DNA from 2 places in the Pseudobutyrivibrio sp. AR14 genome. Region 2 is predicted to be linked to the other one. Evidence: riboswitches for the same ligand, from Rfam matches in the RefSeq annotation. Region 2 holds a riboswitch; the other holds the start of a gene.
What was found. A riboswitch is a leader RNA that binds a small molecule or an ion and turns the genes downstream of it on or off. The one in region 2 is predicted to bind tetrahydrofolate.
Positions count from the first base shown of each region.

Region 1: another riboswitch for tetrahydrofolate. It lies ahead of BLP50_RS04080 (folate family ECF transporter S component); the one in region 2 lies ahead of BLP50_RS07760 (folate family ECF transporter S component).

Region 1 covers NZ_FMUY01000003.1:165,202-173,513, forward strand. The annotation lists gene BLP50_RS04060 (hypothetical protein) at 1-113, shown strand, start outside; gene hflX (GTPase HflX) at 181-1,422, shown strand; gene BLP50_RS04070 (Na/Pi cotransporter family protein) at 1,550-3,166, shown strand; gene BLP50_RS04075 (metallophosphoesterase) at 3,291-4,373, shown strand; THF riboswitch at 4,453-4,548, shown strand; gene BLP50_RS04080 (folate family ECF transporter S component) at 4,614-5,129, shown strand; gene BLP50_RS04085 (bifunctional folylpolyglutamate synthase/dihydrofolate synthase) at 5,116-6,417, shown strand; gene BLP50_RS04090 (sensor domain-containing phosphodiesterase) at 6,471-8,204, shown strand; gene BLP50_RS04095 (DHH family phosphoesterase) at 8,296-8,312, shown strand, end outside.
Region 2 covers NZ_FMUY01000007.1:195-8,506, forward strand. The annotation lists partial or broken rRNA gene BLP50_RS07710 (23S ribosomal RNA) at 1-124, shown strand, start outside; tRNA gene BLP50_RS07715 (tRNA-Asn) at 194-265, shown strand; tRNA gene BLP50_RS07720 (tRNA-Glu) at 349-420, shown strand; tRNA gene BLP50_RS07725 (tRNA-Thr) at 447-519, shown strand; tRNA gene BLP50_RS07730 (tRNA-Ile) at 585-658, shown strand; tRNA gene BLP50_RS07735 (tRNA-Asp) at 678-751, shown strand; tRNA gene BLP50_RS07740 (tRNA-Val) at 770-842, shown strand; tRNA gene BLP50_RS07745 (tRNA-Leu) at 866-949, shown strand; tRNA gene BLP50_RS07750 (tRNA-Arg) at 979-1,052, shown strand; gene BLP50_RS07755 (GGDEF domain-containing protein) at 1,539-3,545, shown strand; gene BLP50_RS07760 (folate family ECF transporter S component) at 3,590-4,111, opposite strand; THF riboswitch at 4,178-4,273, opposite strand; gene BLP50_RS07765 (methyl-accepting chemotaxis protein) at 4,508-6,565, shown strand; gene BLP50_RS07770 (acyl-CoA thioesterase) at 6,743-7,150, shown strand; gene BLP50_RS07775 (2-thiouracil desulfurase family protein) at 7,182-7,601, shown strand; gene BLP50_RS07780 (hypothetical protein) at 7,618-8,121, shown strand; gene BLP50_RS07785 (right-handed parallel beta-helix repeat-containing protein) at 8,294-8,312, shown strand, end outside.

The DNA of each region.
Region 1 (8,312 bases), on a different contig from region 2:
GAGAGATTTTTGAAGCGGGCAAAGTATTTGCAATAGTAATGTATACAATTGTCTATTGTCTTGTACTTTCGACAATTAAAATTGTTCTGATGAATAGAAATAGATTCGAATAATAGACCTTATCATCCGAAAAATGTTATTATGGAAGAGGTGGGATGGCCCATCTATTTATAAATAGGAATTAGGTCAATGATAAATACAGAGAAGATAATTGAAAAAGTAATATTAGTTGCAGTCTGTGAGGGTGATGAGGTAGAGGCTAAGGATTCTATAGATGAGTTGGCAGAGCTTTGTGAGACTGCAGGAGCGCAGGTGGTTGGTCAGATTATGCAAAATCTTGAGCGCAGAAATCCAGGTACCTATGTAGGCACTGGTAAGGTTGAAGAGATTGCAGACTTAATCTGGGAAACTGGGGCTACTGGTATTGTGTGTGACGACGAGCTTACACCGGCCCAGATGAGAAATTTGGCAGACGCTCTTGATACAAAAGTTATGGATAGAACCCTTATTATCCTTGATATTTTTGCAGCTCGAGCAGGTACAGCCGAGGGTAAGATTCAGGTAGAGCTGGCACAGCTTAGATATGAGATGACCCGTCTTACAGGATTTGGTAAAAACATGTCTCGAGTTGGTGGTACTGCAGCAGGTGGTGGTGGAGCCATCGGTACTCGTGGACCTGGTGAGAAAAAGCTGGAGATGGATAAGCGCCTTATTGCAGGTCGTATTTCTCAGCTTAAAAAAGAGCTTGCTGATGTGGTAAGTCACCGTGAGCTCACTCGTGCTAAGAGACAGAAAAATGGTGTCCCAGTGGCTGCTATTGTAGGCTATACCAATGCAGGTAAATCATCTCTTTTGAATAAACTTACTGATGCAAATATTTTGGAGTGGGATGCGTTGTTTGCCACTCTTGATCCTACTACTAGAGAGCTGTTTTTAGATAATGACCAAAAGGTGCTCCTTACTGACACTGTTGGTTTCATTAGAAAGCTTCCACATCATTTGGTTGATGCATTCAAGAGTACACTTGAGGAGGCAAAATATGCTGATTACATTATCCATGTTGTAGATGTGAGCAATCCGCAGATGGATAGACAGATGGAGATTGTGTACGAGACTCTTGATAAGCTCGGTGTTAATGACAAGCCTGTTATTACCATATTTAACAAGGTTGACAAGGTGTTAGACGAGCACGACTATCATGATTTAAGGGCGGATTACACGGTACACACATCAGTGAAAACTGGTAAGGGCCTTGATAGAGTAAGAGAGATTCTGGCTGAACTTCTCCGAGATGGAAAAGAGTATGTTGAGAAATTGGTTCCATATTCAGAGGCTGGCAGTATTGCGAAAATAAGAGAAAATGGAGAGCTTATTTCAGAAGAATATCGTGAAGACGGAATTTTTATCAAAGCATATATATAATTTTAAAAGAATTTTACGAAATACTTAGACATTCTTTACTAGTCATGTTAAACTATCTTCGGACAAATAAGAAAAGGTTTAATTATTTATTTCTCGTGAAGGAGAAATACGGTAGAAGGAGAAAGAAATGACAATTGCACAATTCTTATCACTGCTAGGTGGAGTGGGCTTGTTCCTTTTTGGAATGTCAATTATGTCCACTGGACTGAAAAATAGTTGCGGTGACAATCTTCAGATAATCTTGGAGAAGGCTACTACAAACAAGCTAGTAGCTGTTCTTGTGGGAATCGCTATGACGGTTCTCGTTCAGAGCTCTTCAGCCACAGATGTTATGGTTATCGGCTTCGTTAATTCGGGCATGATGGCTCTTTCACAGGCTATTGGAGTTATCCTTGGTGCCAATATTGGTACTACAATCACAGCACAGATCACAGCTTTTAATATCGCTACATTCACACCATTCTTACTTTTCATTGGTGCTGTAATGTATCTTTTCATTAAGAATAATCTTACCAAACATATTGGTTCAGTTATCATGGGATTTGGTATGCTCTTTCAGGGTATCACAATCATGAAGACTGCTATTGCACCACTTTCACAGTCGGCGCTGTTTGTTAATTTCCTTACAACACTTAAGAATCCATTTTTAGCATTGCTTTTCGGTATTGCATTTACTGCATTACTTCAGAGCTCATCATCTTCAACAGTTATCTTCCAGGCTTTTGTAGTCCAGGGAATTCTTGATTATGATGTTGCAGTATATTTGGTAATCGGTGCTGCTATCGGTTCTGTTACACCAAACCTTTTAGCATCACTTACAGCCAATAGAAATGGTAAGCGTTCTGCTATTTTGAATTTGTTATTCAATGTTATCAGAGCACTTGTAATTATTGTGGTTATAAATGTAACACCACTTTTGTCATGGATTCAGTCTACATCAGCTGACCCAGGACGTCAGATAGCTAATACACATACAATCTTTGCGTTGATTGCAGTGTGCATTATCTTTCCATTTACAGATTACATAATCAAGCTTACATACATGTTTATCCCAGAGCTTCCAGAGGAGACTCGTGCAGCAGAGGATAGACAGCTTGTATTTATGTCGCAGGTGACAAATGTACCACCTCATATGGCTATTCACCAGGCACAGCTTGAGGCAGCCAGAATGGGTGCTATTGCAGCAGAGAACTTTGAAAAGGCAATCGATTGCTTCTTTGACTATTCACCAGAAAAGGTGGAGGATGTTGAGGAGCGTGAGGAGACAGTTAATATCCTCAATCATGCTATCCAGGATGCTATGGTCAAGCTTCAGGCTCTCAACCTTACACCTGAGAACCTCCGTAAGATATCAGCTATTACAATCGCTGTAACTGATATGGAGCGTATTTCTGACCACGCTGAGAATATTATCGAGTACGCTACTCGTATGAAGAATAAAAAGACCAAGCTTTCTAAAAAGGCAGCCAAGGAACTTAAGGATATGGCTGAGAATTCTATGGAAGAAGTTGAGCTTGCACTTGAGATTTTCACTTCAGAGAATTACGAGAGCTTGCCTAAGATAGAAAAGCTAGAGGCTAAGGTAGATAAGCAGGAAAAGCAGCTTATCAATCATCACGTAGAGCGACTTATGGACAACAAATGTGAGCCTATCGCCGGAGTTATTTTCTCTGATATGGTTACTGACCTTGAGAGATGCGCTGACCACGCTATCAATATCGCATATGCGTTAAAGGATCACTAGTGGACCAGGGGGACGGGGTTCATGGTCCATTTTATAAAAGGTTAATTTAACCCCTCTTTACCAGATAATTGGTGAAGAGGGGTTTTCCTTTATAAAACATATATGCATTAAGAAAGGTATTTTTATGATTTGGATGTTGATGTTTGTTGGAGCGGCAGTAGCTTCAATTCTAGGAATTATCTATATGACAAATTCCATTGCCAAGTTTAAAGTGATTAAAAATAAACTTGTGGCGTTTTTGATTTTGGTGGCTTTATTTTTGATATTTACATTTACTTTGGAATGGATAAATGCGCTTACCATCACAATCTATACCACGGGCTTCTTCTTGATTTTTGGGTTACTTGGAAGAATCGTAAGGCGTTTTTCTAAAAGAGAATTTAAAGTACACTGGCAGGGAGTGCTTGCTATTTTGTCATCTATTTTATTTCTAGGTACTGGATATTACCTGTGCGCTAGCGTGGTGGAAAAAGACTATAACTTGACTACAGAAAAAGATACTGGAGATATAAAAATAGCAATGATATCAGACTCTCATATTGGCACTACATTTGATGGAGAAGGATTTGCCAAGCATCTAAAGACTATTGAGGCTCAGTCGCCGGATATATTGCTTATAGTGGGAGATTTTGTGGATGATAGCTCTAAAAAAGAGGATTTGGAGGTTGCCTGTAAGACTATAGGTGAGATGGATTTAAAGTATGGCGCATGGTTTGCATACGGCAATCACGACAGGGGTTACTTTAATCATAGAGATTTCACAGCAGAGGATTTGGAAAATACACTTCTGAAAAATGGAATCCATATTCTTGAAGATGAATCCGTATTGATTGACGATAGGTTTTATCTAGTGGGACGAGCTGATAAGGGATATAATCCTGACCGATTGACAATGGACGAGCTCTTACAGGATTTAGACACCAGCAAATACATAATAGTTATGGACCATGAGCCTGCCGATTATGTTGCTGAGGCCCAGTCTGCTGCTGACCTGGTACTGTGCGGTCACACCCACGGCGGACAGATGATTCCTATCACAAAATTTGGGGTATGGTCAGGGATAGACGACAGTACCTACGGATTGGAGGAACACAATAATACAAATTTCATCGTATCCTCAGGCATTTCCGACTGGGCTATCAAGTTCAAAACAGGAACTAGGTCAGAGTATGTGGTCGTAAATGTGAGCTCTAAAATGGCCCACTAACCCCGTCCCCTAGGGCCAAAATTATAAAAAACTATTGCATTAAACGTGGCTTGCGCATATAATACAGGAAAATTAGAAATGCAGAGTAGACTGTAAAGCGTTAAGTGCTGTGTGAACAGGGAGTTGTCACGCAGACGAAGGGTAACCCGCGGTTTTATGGTCGCATCCCGCTGCTACATAGCGAGGTTTATATACACCTTCATTGTAGACAAAAGGAACTGCAAAGGAGGTGTATTTTTTATGAAAAAATTATCTAACACTAAAACACTCACACTTGCAGCAATGCTTACAGCAATCGGTATTGTACTTGGTTATTTTAAATTTCCAATCAATCAGTTTATTGAAATCCGATTTGCTTTTGTGCCACTTTGCTTGGCAGGTCTTTTGCTTGGACCTGGTATTGCTGGAGTTATGGGAATACTTGTGGATGTAGGAGGATTTTTGATGTATCCTACTGGCCCATTTTTCCCTGGATTTACATTCAGTAGTATGATGACTGGTGTGATTTTTGGACTTTTCCTTTACAAGAAGAGAGTAACACTTCAGCGCATGATTGTGACTATGGTTACATACACAATGGTTGTAGGTGTTTTACTTAATAGTATCTGGCTCAACATGCTTTATCTAAAGCTTGGATACTTCAACACTATTCTCTACCGTCTTCCTAAGGAAGCAATTATGCTTGTAGTTAACACAGCTATTATTTACACATTGTTAAAGGCGTTTGAGAGCGTAAAACTTTATGAAAAAATATAGTTACCAAGAGGCAATTTCTTTTTTTGAGGAATTGCCTCATTTTAAACCACCAAAAAATACAGGGACACCTGTGAAGGATATGTTTTCCCTTGATGCAGAGCTTGCCCTTCTAGAACAACTAAATAATCCACACATGGATTTGGAGTATATTCATGTGGCAGGCACCAATGGAAAAGGCTCTACGGTGGCTTATATTTCGTCCATTTTAAATCAGGCGAAACTGAAAATAGGCACTTTCGCATCTCCATTTTTACACAGATACAATGAGCTATTTGTGGTAAATGGAAAAGAGATTACAGACGATGATTTTGCTGCTGTTTTTACAGAGGTAAAGCCTGCCTACGACAAGCTTGCTAAAAAAGGCATCCTCCCTAGCGAGTATGAGATTCTCACAGTAATGGGTTTTTTATATTTCAAAAAACGTAAATGCGATGTGGTGGTTTTGGAGGTAAGCATGGGTGGCAGAGTTGACACTACCAATGTCATCCCCGCGCCCATAGTGACGGTTATAGCACCAATCAGCTACGACCATATGTCGATTCTGGGGAATACTTTGACGGAAATAGCCACAGAGAAGGCTGGCATAATTAAACCTGGCACCAAGGTGGTATCTGCCATTCAAGAGGCGGAAGTAAAAAAGGTGCTAAGTCAGACATGCAAAAAGCAAAAGGTCCACATAGATTACATTAAAAAACCTAAATTAATCAGGCAAAATCTTAGGGGCCAGATATTTGAAATAGACCGTATTTACGAAACTTCACTTCTTGGAACCTATCAGATTGAAAATGCTGCACTTGCCATTCTTGCAATAAAAAAGTTTAACGAGTGCTTTAATAGCAAGAAATTCCATATTTCAGAAGAGATGATAGAGGATGGAATAAAGGATACTAGATGGTTTGGAAGATTCACTCTTGTAAGCAGGCAGCCATATGTAATTGTGGATGGAGGTCACAATAGACAGGGGGCTAGGGTCCTTAGAGAATCGTTGCAGCAGTATTTCCCTGATAAGAAGATTACCTTTTTAATGGGAATACTAAAGGATAAAGAGGTGGATATTATCCTTGATGAATTGCTGCAAGTAGCGAAAAAATGCTACACCATGGCGGTGCCAAATGACAGGACCATGTCGCCCGGAGAATTAGCTGAAAAAATAAAAGAAAAAGGTGTTGAAGCTCAGGTAATTTCAGCTGCGGATACAGACAGATTAGATGTGGATAAGCTAGTAGAAAAAGACGATGTTTTGTGCATATGTGGTTCATTATATTTACTAAGTTTTTTCACATTTTAATGCTACAATCAACAAAAATAGGTTGACTGTGTCTTAAAGGCCGGGGGGTAGCTATGAGTGACAATTACTACATTACAGATATGAGTGGGCGTTTGCCAGTTGGTTTACCAGGTGGATTTTTCATATATGAAGCGGGCGGAAATGAGCAAATACTCTTTGCAGATGAGAATGTAATTAGGCTCTTTGGTTGCAAAACTTTTGATGAATTTTTAGAGTACGTGGATGGCACATTTAAGGGGATGGTTCATCCTGATGATTTTCACAAGATTGAAAATCAGATAGAAGCTCAGACTATCTACGCTGAGAAGCGCCACGATTATGTGAGATATAGAATTATTCCTAAGAATGGCGATGTCAGATATATAGAGGACTTTGGACATCTTTTACATTGGCCAAATGGCCGAAGCTTTTACTATGTATTCATAGTGGATGTTGAGGAGAATGAGTATGCCAATAATGCAAGCAACTCGTTTGCCGAGGCAGAAGTACTTGCCGCCAATCGTGAGACTGATGAACTTACAGGCTTGCTTACCATGGCATTTTTCTATAACAAGGTTCAGGTGCTTCTAAATTCACCGGATTTTAGACGTCAGGATGTGGCCTTTATTCATTTTGATATTCCAAATTTCAAACTTTACAACGAGCGCCATGGATTTATCATGGGTGATGAAATCCTAAAGGATTTGGGAAAGACAATCCGGACAGTTTTTAGCGGCGCTACTGTAGCCAGATTCTCTGATGATCACTTTGTTGTATTTACAACTACTCCAAAGGACGAGGTAATTGAAAATGTAGAAGAAATCTACAGAAAGATGCTTCTTACAGAGGATGTAAATAAAAAGGTAAAGGTCAAGGCTGGTATTTATTTCATGGAGGACCCTCACGCTGAGGTTGGTCTGGCGTGTGATCATGCCCGACTAGCTTGTAATAGTATAAAGAATCGTCATGATGTAAATTATTGTATTTACGATGACATAATCCGTGATGGCTTGCGCCGTCAGCAGTTTGTTGTTGACCATATTGATGAGGCTATTGCCAATGACTATATAAAGGTATTCTACCAGCCTATTATTCGTGTGGAGACTGGTAAAATATGCGGATACGAGGCTCTTGTTAGATGGATTGATCCAAATGATGGAATGCTTCCTCCTAGCTATTTCGTGGAGACGCTTGAGAAATTCCACTTGATTCATTTTGTAGATGAATTCGTGGTAAAAAAAGTATGCCAGGATATCAGGAGACTTGCCGACCAGGGGGAGGAGCTAGTTCCAGTTTCTATCAATGTGTCAAGACTTGATTTTGAAGTCTGTGATGTGTTTAAGCTGCTTTCTGATTTCTGTGAGATATATCAGATTCCGCATAATATGCTTGAGGTGGAAATTACTGAGAGCGCATTTAATGATAATACAGGTATTATCAAGGATGCCACTAAGAAGATTAGAGAAGCCGACTTTGATGTTTGGATTGATGATTTTGGAAGTGGCTACTCGTCTCTTAATACAATTGCTGAGTATGAGTTCGATGTACTAAAGCTTGATATGGTATTTTTAAGAGGTTACGAGAAAAATCCAAAATCAAAGCCTCTTATGAAATACATTGTAAGTGCTACCAATGCCATGGGAATTCTTCCGCTTTGCGAGGGCGTTGAGACTGAGGAAAGCTATGAATTCTTAAAGGAAATCGGATGCAATATGGCTCAGGGATACTATTTTTCAAAGCCAATGCCACTAGATGCGTTAATTGATTCTATGTACGCTAAGGGGTATGAATGGGAAGAGTTAGGATAACTGATTTTTAATGGAGTCTGGAGAAATCCAGGCTCCTTTTTTTCCGGCTTTCGTACTTTATTTTCAACATGAAAAAAATTATAATAATTTCATGAGATTATCACAGTT
Region 2 (8,312 bases):
AGATGAGATATCCCCTCCTTCAAGGAGATAAGATCCCTTAAAGACGATAAGGTAGATAGGTTCAAGGTGTAAGTGTGGTAACACATTCAGCTGATGAATACTAATAGATCGAAGGTTTATTCTAAAAGATGTTAGCGTGTTCTCGTGACACTGTATGAAGTTTTGAGGTTGTTAGTAACCTTATAGGTATTAATCCTCGATAGCTCAATGGTAGAGCACTCGGCTGTTAACCGAGTTGTTGTAGGTTCGAGCCCTACTCGGGGAGCTCATATAGATGTTGATTTTTGAAAATCTATATGTTATGATAATGCAGTCGCTGAACACAGGCGTTGTGAATTCAGTCGGTTTGGCTCCGTGGTCAAGCGGTTAAGACATCGCCCTTTCACGGCGGTAACACGGGTTCGATTCCCGTCGGAGTCACTTGCCAAGTGGCATCTTATCAATAAGCCGATGTGGCTCAATTGGCAGAGCAGCTGATTTGTAATCAGCAGGTTATCGGTTCGAGTCCGATCATCGGCTTTTTTCTATTGAGTAGAAAGAGGCCAATTTTTTTTATAAAGGTCTTGCTTGTATTCACACAATATGGACCTTTAGCTCAGTTGGTTAGAGCAACCGGCTCATAACCGGTCGGTCCAGGGTTCGAGTCCCTGAGGGTCCACTTTCTATTTTTATAATATGGCCTCATGGCTCAGTTGGTTAGAGCGCCGCCCTGTCACGGCGGAGGTCGAGGGTTCAAGTCCCTCTGGGGTCGTTTCCAGTTTTTTGTCATGGGATCTTAGCTCAGCTGGGAGAGCATCTGCCTTACAAGCAGAGGGTCACAGGTTCGAGCCCTGTAGGTCCCATTTGTTATCTTTACGGATAACATGCCGTAGTGGCGGAACTGGCAGACGCGCGGGACTTAAAATCCCGTGGTGGCGACATCGTACCGGTTCGATTCCGGTCTACGGCATTACTCTTAGGAGTACATTTTAATATTATGTGTGTGTAGCTCAGCTGGATAGAGCACTTGGCTACGGACCAAGGTGTCGGGGGTTCGAATCCTCTCACGCACGCTTGATTAAAAGAAAAAGAGATAGGAAGTATCCTATCTCTTTTTTCTTTTAACTCACCGGCAGGTCGAATTCGAACGGGTTCGAATTCTCGCCTGCCGGCTCGGTCGGCGCTAAGCGACGTCCACCGGACGTCAGCGCCCTCTCACGCACACTAAATCAAAAGAAAAGAGATAGGAAATATCCTATCTCTTTTTTTCTTTTAACTCACAGGCAGATCGAATTCAAACGGGTTTGAATAAATCGGTCGGTGCTAAACGACGTCCACCGGACGTCAGCACCCTCTCACGCACGAGATAAAATCAAAGGAGTGTGCATAATCAATCGTAAGTGGATTAAAGAAATGGACAGAGGATGCGCAAGCTATAAAGTTATAAAAATTGTGAAAGTTTTTTGACGTTAAAAGAATGTTAACAATTGTGATTTATAATTATCAGAAACAAAAAACTATGTATTTACTCAAAGGGGAGCGTGGGGGCTTAAATTTATATGATTTACGCAATGGTGCCGGGATCGGCGTTGGTGATAAATTTAATAATTAACTGGGAATTATTTAAAAAATATGGATTCAGTATAAAGGGCAATGATGAAAAAAAGTGGGTTCATGTGCGATATAACTATTTTGTTCTTGCTGCATGTGGATACTTTTTAGTAGATATGACATGGGGAATTTTGTATGAGCACAAAGAGGTACAAGCATTTTTCCCAATTATATATTTTTTAACAGTTTTGTATTTCTTGTTTATGCTGCTAACTATGTTAACGTGGACGAGATATATAGTGGCATATCTTGATAGAAAAGGACTTAGAAACGACATACTCCTATATGGCGTATGGTCTATGTTTACTATAGGGCTGGTATTTCTATTGCTTAATCCATTCCATCATTTGATGTTTTTCTATAATGAAGCAAATGAATATGTTGGAGAAAAAGGAAAAAATATAACATTTTTCCTGCAGATTGCATTTTACACTGTAGTATATATTTATATGTTATATGTTGCCCATAAAAGTACTGGACGACAAAAAATTAGATACAAAACAGTGGCAGTTACAAGCGTTGTTTTAGGAATTTCTCTTACACTTCAGATATTATTTGCATTGCATCCTTCGTATGCATTAGGACTTATATTTGGTATATGTCTAGTGCATTCTTTCGTACAATCTAGTGAGAAGAAAGAAAAAGAAATACATGATCATATCGCTAGTACTATGGCAAAAGACTATGAAGCCATATTTTACATTGACATAGAATCGGGAGAATATTTAACATTTGCTAAAAGTGAAAAATACATGAGTATAAATGCAACTGCCTTGGAAAAAGATTTCTTTCAAGAGGCATATGATAGCATTGATGAGTGTGTTTTCCCTGAGGATAAGGAATATGCGAAGGCCTTTTATAACAAGGAAACTATGCTGAGAAATCTTGAGGGCAAGCGCTCATTCTCTTTTAAATACAGAGTCATGGTATATGAAAAACCTAGATTTTTCTTATTTACGGTTATGCATGACACTAGTAGTAAGCATCTTATCTTCTATGAAAAAGATATTGATGATGAGTTAAATGCAGAAAAAATAAATAAGGAAAATCAGAAAAAGACCATAACATTCGGACAGATTGCAGAGAGTCTTGCTAGCAACTATGATGCAATCTATTACGTAGATATAGCTAATTCTTCATATGTTAATTATATGGTAAGTAACATATTTGGAGAGTTGGAGATCACTAAATCTGGAGATGATTTCTTTAAGGAATCAATTGAAAATATTCCAAAGATTATTCATCACCAAGATAGAGATGCAGTTTGTGACTTTCTTAATAAAGATAATTTGATCAGTTTGCTAGATAATCAAAAAGATACATCCATAGATTACCGAATCATAGTTAATGGTAAGCCTCGTTTTACAAGAATGGTTGTTAGAAAGACCAGTGATAGCACGCATTTTATCGTTGGTGTAGAAGATGTTGATGCTGAAGTGAAAAAGCAGATGCAACAACTAAGAGCGCTAAAGACAGAAAAAGAGCTAGCACGTCGAGACGAGTTGACAGGAGTCAAGAACAAGACTGCGTACAAAGAACTAGAGGAATCAGCTCAAGGAAATATTGATCATGGCATGGATTATCTGAATTTTGGTTTAGTTGTATGTGATACTAATAATCTGAAGCAGATAAATGATACTTTAGGACATGCTGCAGGAGATGAGTACATTAGAGCATCGGCACGTCTATTATGTGATATTTTCGTACATAGTCCGGTGTTTAGAGTGGGCGGTGATGAGTTTGTGGTATTCCTCCGCGGTAATGATTATACTCAAAGGCACGAGCTTATGAACCAATTGCACTCACAAGTTCTTGAAAACAAAAGGATTGGTGCAGGAGTTATCCTGGCAGCAGGAATGTCAGAGTACAAACCGGAGACAGATTGCTTTGTATCAGATGTATTTGAGCGAGCAGACAAAGAAATGTACGAGGACAAACAAAGACTGAAAGCATAGAAATAGGCTTGATTAGCGCTGAATGCGTTAATCAAGCCATTTTTTTACTCGACCTGTAAGTGAAAAACCTTAACCTCTTGAATTGTCTTAAGAACAATGAATTTCATAACAGTCATGATTGGCAGCATAATAACTTCCTTAGGGAGTCGTGAAATTATTACAGCAAAATAGGCGTCCTTGAGATAAAGAAGCTTAAGCCAGTAGCTATTCATTAGAATATTAACAACTATTGTTAAAATAACCTGAGTAACAAGCACCCGTGTGAAGGTTATTTTTTTCTTATAAAACATAAGTCCATAGATGATACCACTGACTATTCCACTGATGGTAAAGCCAGGGAAAAATGGACCGGTAGGTTTTACAAGATAGCCACCTATATCCATCAGCGCTCCTACAACTCCAGATACTGCTGGGCCTAGAAGCATTCCAGATACGCTAAGAGGCAATGAGCCAAAGCCTATAGTGATGAGTTGATTCACTGGTATCTTGAAAAAGCTAAGGATGATACCGATAGCGGTAAGCATTGCTGCAAGAGCCAGTGTTTTCGTGTTACGTAATTTAGTCATAAAAATACACCTCCTTTGCAGTCCACTTAATCTACAATGGAGGCGTAAAAATACACTTCACTATGTAGCAGCGGGATGCGACCATAAAACCGCGGCATTGCCTTCGTCCAAGTGACAACTCCCTGTTCACCTGGCACTTAACGCTTTACAGTCTACTCTGCATTTCTTTTTTCGTATTATACCCATATAAGCAACACAAATCAATAAGATGTAGATAAAATTGAAGAATTTGTAAAAACATGCTAGTTTTTACAGTTATTCCTTACTTTATTGATACATTATTCACATTAAGGACATTATTTTTTGTTAGCTTAAAAGAATACAAGATTGGGGTATTACAAATAGTATTGGTATAAATGTAACGTAATTCGAATTTAATTCGAGGAGGGGTATTATATGGCAAAGACTAAGGTAGTAAAGCAGGGGAAGCTAGCTACAAGAATTGCTGCTGTTGTTATTGCAGTGTTAATTATTAGTATGACAATTCTTGTTGTGCTTGTTACATTTACTGCAAGAAATGCTATGGAGCAATCCGCAGAAGCTAGAATGAAAGAAGCGGCAGAAGCAAGAGCAGCTTTGATAAATAATTATTTTAGCGATATAGAGACATTTCTAGCAGCATACGCAGTAAGTCCTTCTATGGTAAGATTGGCAGAAAACCAGGATGATCCAGAGGCCTATGCGGAAGCTAAAAAATTTACCGATGAATATGCTGAAAGAATTCCAAATCTTGAAAATATCTATATGAGCCGCACAAATACATATGTACTTTGTGGACATGTAAATGAGACGATAGGTAAGCAGTCTGTGACAGATCAGGCATTACTAGATATGTTAACACCAATGTATGAGGCTATGGGACAGGCTGGAACACCTATGTTTTCTGGTGTTATGGCGTCTCCAACAGGTGATTTGGGTATCATATTCTCATATCCTGTAATGAGCGGAAATAAGATGGTTGCAGTTGCAGGTATTTCGGTTAATGCCACAGGTCTTATCAATCAGCTGAGCACATTATCATTTGACGGATGGGACAAGGCAACTGTATCACTTGTAGATGTAAATAATCTTAATTACACATATTCTGATGACCAAAGCTTAATTGGAACAACTGTTGAGGAATCAAGCTATGTTTTCCCAATTATGTCTTATGCCAACGGTGAGAGTGGAGTTAATAGCGATAATTTAGGAAGTGAGGGAATCCTTCTTGCCTATTCAAATATTCCAAACTATGGAATTACAGTTTTAGTTCAAGATACAGCTGATGAAGTATATGCCTCTATGAGAAGCATGACTCAAATGGTAATAATTCTTGCTATAGTGGTAATTATACTTATTACTGCAATCACATTTATAGTAATCAACATATTACTTAAGGATTTAACAAGACTGAGCAATAATATTAATGATGTTTCATCTTCACTTGATTTGACACAGACTTCTGGTCTAGAAAAATATGCACATCGTCATGATGAAGTTGGAATGGTTTCTAATTCAACCCTTGGATTGATTAGGGCTATTACAGACATAGCCAGTGCCCTTAAAACTAATGCTAATGGACTTAGGACATCGGCAAATGAGCTTGATAACTCCGCAAGCTCAACTGAGCAGACAGCACTTAATATTTCAGAGTCTGTAGCTGAGATTGCAGATGGCGCTTCATCACAGGCTGAAACAATTCAGGAGGGCGTTCAGGCTGTAGCAGATATTGTGGATTCTGTTCAAAATCTTAACGATAACCTTAGTGGCGCAGATCAGCAAGCTGAAGAAATGTCAAAATCATCTAAGGATATGCTTTATAATTTCGAGAACCTTGGCAAGGCTATGGAAGAGACACAGGCCAGCCTTACACAGGTTTCTGAATCAATGGCAGCAGTGGATGATTTCGTTAGCCAGGTTCAGGAAGCTGCAGATGCAATTGATTCTATTGCCAGCCAGACAAACTTGCTTTCACTTAATGCATCTATTGAGGCAGCTAGAGCAGGTGAGGCAGGTCGTGGATTTGCAGTTGTTGCAGAAGAAATTGGTAATCTTTCTGAACAGTCAGGACAGGCGGCTCATTCAATTGGCGAGATAATGCAACAGCTATCTAACCGTTCAAAAGAAGCTGTACAGACAGTTGATGATTTGGGAAGTGTAGTAGAAAAGCAACAGCAGATTAGTACTGATACAAGAAATGCTGTAACAGAAGTTATCTCAATGATTGATGAAGTAAGAGAAAGCTTTACAAAGGCAAAAGATGCCTGCTTAGATATGAAGAACAAGTCAGCAGTTATCGAGGATACAATGTCAGGACTTTCTGCAATATCTGAAGAAAATGCTGCATCATCTCAGGAAACATCAGCTTCTATGGAGCAGGTTAACAATACTGTAAAGGGCATCAAGGATATGGCATTTAACTTAACAAGTATTTCAGATGAGTTGAATGAATCACTCAGCAGATTTAAACTTTAAAACCTATTATTAAAAAATATACATGCCATTCCCTTACCGCTAGATTTATAGTTGGTAAGGGAGTGGCTTTTTTATAGTCTGCTATTTTACAAAGATTTACTTATATAGTTTTTTTGATTAAAATAAAAAAGTACGAAAAAGTAGGCTTTTACATATGTTTTTAGGAAGGACAATCTAGTGAAAGAATATATACACACAGTTCAGTATTATGAAACGGACAAAATGCAAATAACCCATCACTCAAACTACATTAGATGGATGGAAGAGGCGAGAATAGATTTTTTGGCTCAGATGGGCTGGCCATTTGACAAGCTAGAAGGGCTAGGAATAGTTTCTCCAGTGTTAAGCGTAAATTGTGATTACAAGCTGACTACAACATTTCCTGAACAAATATTTATAAATGTTAGAGTAAAAGAATTTAAGGGCGTAAAATTATATCTTGAATATGAAATGAAAAATAAGGACGGCAAAGTGGTATGTGTTGGTACAACTGGTCATGCATTTTTAAATGCTAAGGGAAGACCAATCAGAATGAAACAGGATTATCCTGAGCTATACCAGTTGCTTTCAACAGACGAACAATAAGTTTTATTTCAAAGAAAGAAGAGTTTTATCCATGAAAATAATGGTTAGCGCATGTCTCTTAGGAGAAAATTGCAAATACAGTGGCGGTAACAATTATAACGAGAATGTTCTTAAGTACGTGGAGGGGCATCAGGTGATACCTGTTTGTCCTGAGGTAGACGGTGGACTTTCGACACCTAGGATTCCCTGTGAAATTGTAAATGGGATTGTCACCGATAGGCAGGGACAGAGCAAAGTCATAGAATTTAGAACTGGGGCAAGGCTTGGCCTTAAAAAAGCCATTGAAGAAAATGTAGACTTGGCGATACTTCAGTCTAGAAGTCCATCCTGTGGAGTTAATCAAATATATGATGGAACCTTCACTGGTGGACTAATAGATGGGCAGGGCGTATTCGCCAAGATGTTAATAGAAAGTGGAATAAAAGTAATTGATGCAGCAGACATTAAATAGTAAAGGGGTTGGGGATATGAAAGAAAAATTAGGAAGAATCAAAGTTTTATTTGGAGATGTGGACAACACATTACTTTGCCTGAAAATGTACAATGAAGAGGGCAAGCGAATTGTAGGTTTTGAGGATGCCAATGACTGGCTTAAATACAATATTAATCATAATGCATACATCAAATGCCAGGCACCACGTGGCGTGAAAAATCTCATTGATGATTTGCATTTTAATCATGGTGTGAAAATTTACGGGTTGACTGAGTGTAGCAATTCTTTTGAATATAACTCTAAGTTCAATAGATTAAAGGAATGCTATCCTGGTATTTTCGAGCATCATGGTGATTTGATTTCTACAGAATCAAGACATAAAAAGGTGCTTATTATGAAGATGATAGCTGAACGAGATGGATATGATATGAATGAAATTATGTTTATTGATGACAGCTATACAGAGATAATGGAGGCATTTGGAGCAGGAATTCTCTCTATGCATACAACTGAGGTTATGGAGCGATTTATGCAGTAATTCATCACATTTTTTACCCTATGTAATAAGCCTGTTTTAAAGGGATATTACACATATGAGTATTATTGTGATATTATCTTCACAGCTAAAATGAGTTGTGCTATGATAACAGCCGTGTTAACTGATCAGAACACAAATTAACTAGACTATTGAGACAGAAAGGATAGTGTTGATGATTAATAGTAAAAAGA